One region of the Pseudomonas sp. FP2335 genome, then DNA from elsewhere that is predicted to be linked to it. Evidence: predicted binding sites of a transcription regulator. Region 1 holds the regulator's gene; the other holds the start of a gene.

Region 1 (3,639 bases):
GGATAACAGGTCATCGACATCATCTTGACCCGATACAACGTCTTCACGTTTATCGGCATGAATCTGCGGACCTTCACCCTTGGCGAGATGTTTTTGTGGATCTTTTTCCGAGAGGATCGCTTCGCGGTCATGTTCGATGCCGGCAAAACGGTCAACCTGGCCTGCCATGAGCACCAATTTGAGCAAATTGCTTTCCACTTCGGTGACCAATTGGGTCACACGCTTGATCACCTGACCGGTGAGGTCCTGGTAATCCTGGGCCAGCAGAATGTCATTGAGGTTGCTGGAAACCATGCGGTTTTCCTGCTCACTGCGTGACAGGAAACCTTCGACCCGACGTGCCAACTCACGAAACTCTTCGGCCCCGACTTCGCGGCGCATGAAGCGACCCCAGTCGTGGCTCAAGGCCTGGGCTTCGGTGGCCATGCCATTGACCAGAGGCGTGGCGTTTTCCACCAGGTCCATGGTGCGGTTGGCCGCTGCCTCAGTCAGCCTGACCACATAGGACAGGCGCTCGGTGGCATCGGTGATCTGCGAGATCTCTTCGGCCTGGGGCATGTGCGGGTCGATCTGGAAATTGACGATCGCACTATGCAGCTCACGCGTGAGCTTGCCCACTTCCTGGTACAGGCCGCGGTCACGGGTCTGGTTGAGCTCATGGATCAACTGCACCGCGTCGCCGAACTGGCCTCTCTCAAGGCAGTCGACCAACTGGTGAGCATGCTTTTTCAGGGTCGACTCGAAGTCTCCCTGTGATGTTTCTTTATGCTCCATAGCTCCCCCGCGATGGCATTAGCCGTGGATGCGTTCGAAGATTTTTTCGATCTTCTCTTTCAAGGCCAATGCAGTGAAAGGTTTGACCACGTAACCGTTTACCCCGGCTTGGGCGGCTTCGATGATCTGTTCACGCTTGGCTTCGGCGGTCACCATCAACACGGGCAGGCCGCGCAGCTTTTCGTCGGCACGCACGTGACGCAGCAGGTCGATACCGGTCATGCCCGGCATGTTCCAGTCGGTTACCAGAAAGTCGATGCTCCCGCTGTTGAGGATCGGAATCGCCGTAAGGCCGTCATCCGCCTCGACCGTGTTTGTGAACCCAAGGTCACGCAACAGGTTTTTAATGATCCGCCGCATCGTTGAGAAGTCATCAACGATGAGGATTTTCATGTTCTTGTCCAATTCGACCTCCAAGCAGTCTTAAACGCGCCCAGCACCTGGACGCGCCATTTCAATCAACAGGCGTTACACAAAAAGGACTGCCCAGGGCACCACGGCGCAAAACCGCAAAAGCGTCACGCCTTCACGGTCTCGTCTGCAGTGTCCCCACACTGCCTGTCAGCGCGCGCGCCACTCTCCCAACCGCCCCCGCAAGCGGGCTGCGCACTGGCTATGCAGCTGGCTGACACGCGATTCGCTGACCCCCAGGACCTCACCGATTTCCTTGAGGTTCAGCTCTTCGTCGTAGTACAGCGCCAACACCAGTCGCTCACGCTCCGGCAAATTGGCAATCGCGTCCGCCAACGCGCCCTGGAAGCGTTCATCCTCCAGGTCGCGCGACGGCTCAAGATGTGCACTCGCGCCGTCCTCGTGCAGCCCTTCGTGTTCGCCGTCCTGTAGCAGGTCGTCGAAGCTGAACAGGCGGCTGCCCAAGGTATCGTTCAAAATCCCGTAATAATCGTCGAGACTCAATTGGAGTTCGGCCGCAACTTCGTGATCTTTAGCGTCGCGACCGGTTTTTGCTTCAATTGCACGAATTGCGTCACTGACCATGCGCGTATTGCGGTGTACCGACCGCGGCGCCCAATCACCTTTACGCACCTCATCGAGCATCGCGCCACGGATACGGATGCCCGCGTACGTCTCGAAACTGGCACCCTTGCTCGCATCGTATTTGGTCGACACTTCAAGCAGGCCGATCATGCCGGCCTGGATCAAGTCTTCGACCTGCACACTCGCCGGCAGGCGCGCCAGCAGGTGATAGGCGATGCGCTTGACCAGCGGCGCATAGCGCTCGATCAATTCGCCCTGGCTGTCACGTGCCGACTTCTTGTAAAGGTTGTAGCCGCTGGATGTCATAGCACAGGTCCCGCGCTCGTCTGATGCACCAATCGCTCGACGAAAAACTCCAGATGCCCCCGGGGATTGGCGGGCAATGGCCAAGTATCGACCTTCTGAGCAATAGCCTTGAACGCCAGTGCGCACTTCGAACGAGGGAACGCTTCATAGACCGCACGCTGCTTTTGCACGGCCTTGCGCACGCACTCGTCATAGGGAACTGCGCCTACGTATTGTAAGGCGACATCAAGAAAGCGATCCGTGACCTTGGTCAACTTGGCGAACAGGTTGCGCCCTTCCTGCGGGCTCTGGGCCATGTTGGCCAGGACGCGGAAGCGGTTCATGCCGTAGTCACGGTTAAGCAATTTGATCAGGGCGTAGGCATCGGTGATCGAGGTGGGTTCATCGCAGACCACCAGCAAGACTTCCTGCGCGGCGCGCACGAAGCTGACCACCGACTCGCCGATCCCGGCGGCGGTGTCGATCACCAGCACGTCGAGGTTGTCGCCAATGTCGCTGAACGCCTGGATCAGGCCGGCATGCTGCGCCGGGCTCAGGTGCACCATGCTCTGGGTGCCGGAGGCAGCCGGTACGATGCGGATCCCGCCAGGCCCCTGGAGCAGCACATCACGCAGCTCGCAGCGGCCCTCGATCACATCGGCGAGGGTGTGTTTGGGCGTCAGCCCCAGCAGAACGTCGACGTTCGCCAGACCCAGGTCAGCATCCAGCAACATGACCCGACGGCCAAGCTCTGCCAGGGCCAGGGACAAATTCACTGACACGTTAGTTTTCCCGACGCCACCTTTGCCGCCGGTCACCGCGATCACCTGTACGGGATGCATGCTGCCCATTTTATTTCTTTACCTTGTCTTGCTTAGACGCAGGCTACATGGCTTGGCCGCGTGAATCGCTTGCAGACCAACGATGTAGATACATTTCACGGTGTTCGCCCTGCCCTCAACCCACCCGCTTTGCCGGGTTGTGGTAGAGGTCGGCGAACATATCGGCCATCGCTTCCTCGCTAGGCTCTTCTTGCATTTGCACGCTGACAGCGCGGCTGACCAACTGATGACGGCGCGGCAGATGCAAATCATCCGGGATCCGCGGCCCGTCGGTCAGGTAGGCGACCGGTAATTCATGGCTGATCGCCAGGCTCAATACTTCGCCCAGGCTCGCCGTCTCATCCAGTTTAGTCAGGATGCAGCCGGCCAGGCCGCAACGTTTGTAGCTGTGGTATGCAGCGGTAAGAACCTGTTTCTGGCTGGTGGTTGCAAGCACCAGGTAATTTTTCGACTTGATGCCACGCCCGGCCAGGCTTTCCAGTTGCATGCGCAGCGCCGGATCGCTGGCCTGCAGGCCGGCGGTGTCGATCAGCACCACGCGCTTGCGCAGCAGCGGATCGAGGGCGTTGGCCAGGGACTGGCCCGGGTCGACGTGGGTTACCGACACATTGAGGATACGGCCCAGGGTCTTGAGCTGCTCCTGGGCGCCGATGCGGTAGCTGTCCATGCTCACCAGCGCGATGTTGTGCGCGCCGTACTTGAGCACATAACGCGCGGCCAGCTTGGCCAGCGTGGTGGTCTT
Region 2 (3,639 bases), 1.0 Mb from region 1:
GTAGTACGGCAAGACCCACGCGCACCCGAATTCAACCTTCAAGTACACCTTGAGCAGCCTGCTGGACCTGATGAGCTTCGACGCCACCGACCAGATCGGGTTGATCGACAAACCGCTGCTAATGATCGCAGGCAGCAAGGCCGACAGCCTTTACATGTCTGAGCAAGCCTTCGCCAAGGCCACCGGTACCCAGGACAAGCAGTTGTTCAAGATCGAGGGTGCCACACACATCGAGACCTATTGGGCGCCCGCTCGGCGTGGCATACGCATCGGGCGGGGCAGCGTTTGGTGGTGATGTCGGGCGTGGGGTTGACCCAGGAGTGGGGCAAACCTGCGCAGCGCATCCAGCACATTCAGAGGCGTGTGATATGGCTGCCCCTTGGCGAGAGGCAGCGCGCATTACTGCAAAGGCACATAAATATCGGTCTGCCATTGATCCTGCGGTGTCTCGGGGAAAATGCTCAGATACTCGAAGAACAGCGGATGGTCCCGCAGCTCCTCGCCGCTGGTAGGCAGCCAGTCGCGATAGATCGGATAGATCGATTCGCCGATATGATCCGGCGAGCCCACGTGACGCACCACCACGCAACGCCCGCCAGGGATAACCCGCTCGGTTACGCCGAACTCATTCGCGGCGACGGCCTCGTGAATCTCGCCGCAGATTGCAAACCGGAACTCTTCGGCCGGGGTCGTATCGGGGTTGCCGAACGGAATACCAAAGCTGCGACTGGAGGCCACCGGCGACTGCCTGCTCTGCATGCGCCATTCGATAAATTTACGCACGCTCTCTCCCACGAGCGCGGGCGCTCCGCGATGCTCCAAGGCTGCAACCCGGACTGCGCAAAACTCGACGATTCGTATCTGCATGATGATGTTCCTGGAAAAGTGAGGGATGGTGAACACCGCACTCCAGACCTGCCAATTCGGTTGTTTCCTGAAGGCACTCGGCGTCGTACCGAACGCGCGCCTGAACGCCCTGGAAAACGCTTCGGGGCTTTCGAAACCCGCACCGAACGCGGCGTCCAGCACCGAGTAGTCCGCGCCGGAAGACAAGCAATGCGCTGCGCGTCGTAGTCGCATCAGTTGCACATAACGCGAAACAGGCACGCCAACGAACGCGGTGAATTGTCGGTGGAAGTGAAACGCCGAAAAATTCGCGACCTGGCTTAACGTGTTCACCGACAAGTCACCTTCAAGATTGGCGTCGATGTAGGCGAGCACCAGGTCGAAGCGTTTTGTGTAGGCGGCGTTGCTCGGCAAGTCAGGCACTGGATGGAGGCTCCGGAAGATACGGTAGGCAGTAGAGTCGACGAGATCGGCGTGCCCGTGCCTAGCCGTGTTTGCTCAGCTTGCAATTGAATTGACGGATCGCTTACTCCGGAATTCCGCTCACCGTATGCACTACGCGCATTGCACAAGGAGGTCGCGCCCCTTGCGGTTCGACCTGCTCGCATTGCTTCAGCAACGGATAGGCATCGGCAAACTTCATGGCCGCCACCTGTTCGGGGTGCTGCTGCGAAACAAAACAGTGCTCGAACCGGAAGGCGGCATACACCTCGGGCAGCAAGGCCGGGTAGTCGTAAACCTCGTCGACGATACTCTTCAACATCTGGGACATCGGCCCGTTGACCGCAGGGGAAATCCTGGAGAGCAGCTCATCCTTGGCGACGCCCGCTTGCCTGGCCTCAATAGCTTGTTTCGACGCACCGATGGAGGCCTGCATTCCCTGCGGAAACGGACAATCAGACGCCGCCCATGCAGAGGCCGACGCCATGCAACTCAGAACAGTGAAAACAGCGGCCATCCTTGCCATGAATTTTCCTCGGTTGTCGCAAGCGTTGTCGAAATAGGCTGCGGATTTTAACGGATGTTGGTTGATGATGGGGTTCCGTTGAACGGGTTCGTTTTGGGCTGCGTTCTGGCTCTCATGGCGGGCGAGAATCGGCCAAAAGCGGACACCAACAGCGTCTACGAACGCCGGGGCGATTCACTCTCGGTTGAAAGCAGCCTGTCAATAACGGGGAAACTCCCTAAAACCGCATCCATCCGTCACATCCCACCTTCAGCCCCGGCCCAACCCGCCGATAACCCTACTATTCGCATGCCTATCCCTGCCCACCCTTGATCGAGTCGACCACATGAACCCACTTACCCTTCTAAAAAAAGCCCGGGCCGATCGTCAAGGCACCGCCACGCTCACCAGTACTGCCAACGACCTGGACGCCGCACTCACCGCCTTACGCATCACCCCCACCCTGATCACCGGCTTTATCTCGCCGCATCTGGACATCGACGTAATCGCCGCCAAGCTCAAACGCCGCTTCCCCCAATCCACCATCAGCCTCTGCACCACCTCCGGCGAACTCTGCAATGCGCCCAATTCGTTGTATTGCGCCACCGGCGATCGCTGGGATCGGATCGTGTTGCAGTTGTTCGACGACAGTCTGATCGCCTCGGCCGAGGTGGCGATGGTGCCGTTGGAGTGTGAGGACATTCGCGGTGGCGGTAAGCGGTTGGGAATGCAGGAGCGAATTGCCAAGTTGGTGTCCAATATCAAGCGAGTGCAGGTACGCACGTCGATTGATCATCGCGATACGTTGGCGTATGTGGTGTTCGACGGGTTGTCGGCGTCGGAGTCGTTTTTTATGGAGGCGCTTTATGAGTCGGGGCGGTTTCCGTGTTTGTTTGTAGGGGGATCGGCCGGGGGTAAGTCGGATTTCCAGAAGACGCTGATTCATGACGGTCAGCGCAGCTATCAGAACCATGCACAGATTGTGTTCCTGAAGACGGCGGCGCATGTGCGATTTGGGGTGTTCAAGAGCCAGAACTTTAAACCGGCGGATTTGACCTTCAGTGTGCTGACCGCGTCGGTTGAGGACCGCACGATTGACCAGGTGATCGACAGCAACGGCAATATCAAGAGCATGGTGCAAGCACTGTGTGATGCTTTCGGTTGCGCGCCCCAGGCGCTGGAGTCGAAGCTGGCGGACTATTCGTTTGCGATTCGGGTGGGCAGTGAGTTGTTTGTACGATCCATCGCGCGTATCGATTATGAGCAGCAGATCGTGCAGTTGTTTTGCGACGTGGCGCCGGGCGAGGAATTGGTGATGGTGCGGCGTACGCCTTTGCGTGAGGCCACGCGCCTGGACTATGAGCAGTTCCTGCGCGGCAAGGGTGGCCAGCCGGTGGCGGGGATTTTGAATGACTGCATTTTGCGCCGGCTGAACAACGGCGCCGAGCTGGGCAGCATGGCCGGCATTTTTGGTGATGTACCGTTGGCGGGTTTTTCGACCTTTGGGGAGATTTTGGGCTTGAACCTGAACCAGACGTTGACGGCGATTTTCTTCTTTCGGGTGGCCAAGGGTGCGAGTTTCAGTGATGAGTACGTGGACAATTTCATCGCCCATTACGGCGAGTTCAAGGCATTTTTCCTACGGCGCCAGGTGAAGAAGTTGGCGGGGTTGAACCATGTGGTGGTCAAGCAGATTACCGCGTTCAAGAACAATGACTTCAGCAATACCCTCAATACCCGTGGGCTGGACCGCAATATCCTGCCGGTGTTCGAAGGCTTGGCAGACTTAGGCATGGTGTTGGCCCATGCCGAGCGTCAGCAGGAGGACATCGCCGCGCAGCTCAAGC

Evidence for each region. Region 1 encodes FliA, which starts transcription of late flagellar genes. Its sites were predicted from a motif close to CTAAAGTTTNNNNNNNNNNNGCCGNTAA; they were not measured.
Region 2: the regulator FliA is predicted to act here: its motif matches at 2,061-2,088, upstream of PSH81_RS14455 (methyl-accepting chemotaxis protein).

What each region holds. Positions count from the first base shown of each region.
Region 1 covers NZ_CP117437.1:4,258,641-4,262,279, forward strand. Annotated here, with positions in the region: gene PSH81_RS19050 (protein phosphatase CheZ) at 1-774, opposite strand, end outside; gene PSH81_RS19055 (chemotaxis response regulator CheY) at 793-1,167, opposite strand; gene fliA (RNA polymerase sigma factor FliA) at 1,336-2,076, opposite strand; gene fleN (flagellar synthesis regulator FleN) at 2,073-2,906, opposite strand; gene flhF (flagellar biosynthesis protein FlhF) at 3,013-3,639, opposite strand, start outside.
Region 2 covers NZ_CP117437.1:3,232,748-3,236,386, reverse strand. Annotated here, with positions in the region: partial or broken gene PSH81_RS14470 (alpha/beta hydrolase) at 1-277, shown strand, start outside; partial or broken gene PSH81_RS27570 (cupin domain-containing protein) at 244-345, shown strand; gene PSH81_RS14465 (GyrI-like domain-containing protein) at 400-1,269, opposite strand; gene PSH81_RS14460 (hypothetical protein) at 1,373-1,813, opposite strand; gene PSH81_RS14455 (methyl-accepting chemotaxis protein) at 2,139-3,639, shown strand, end outside.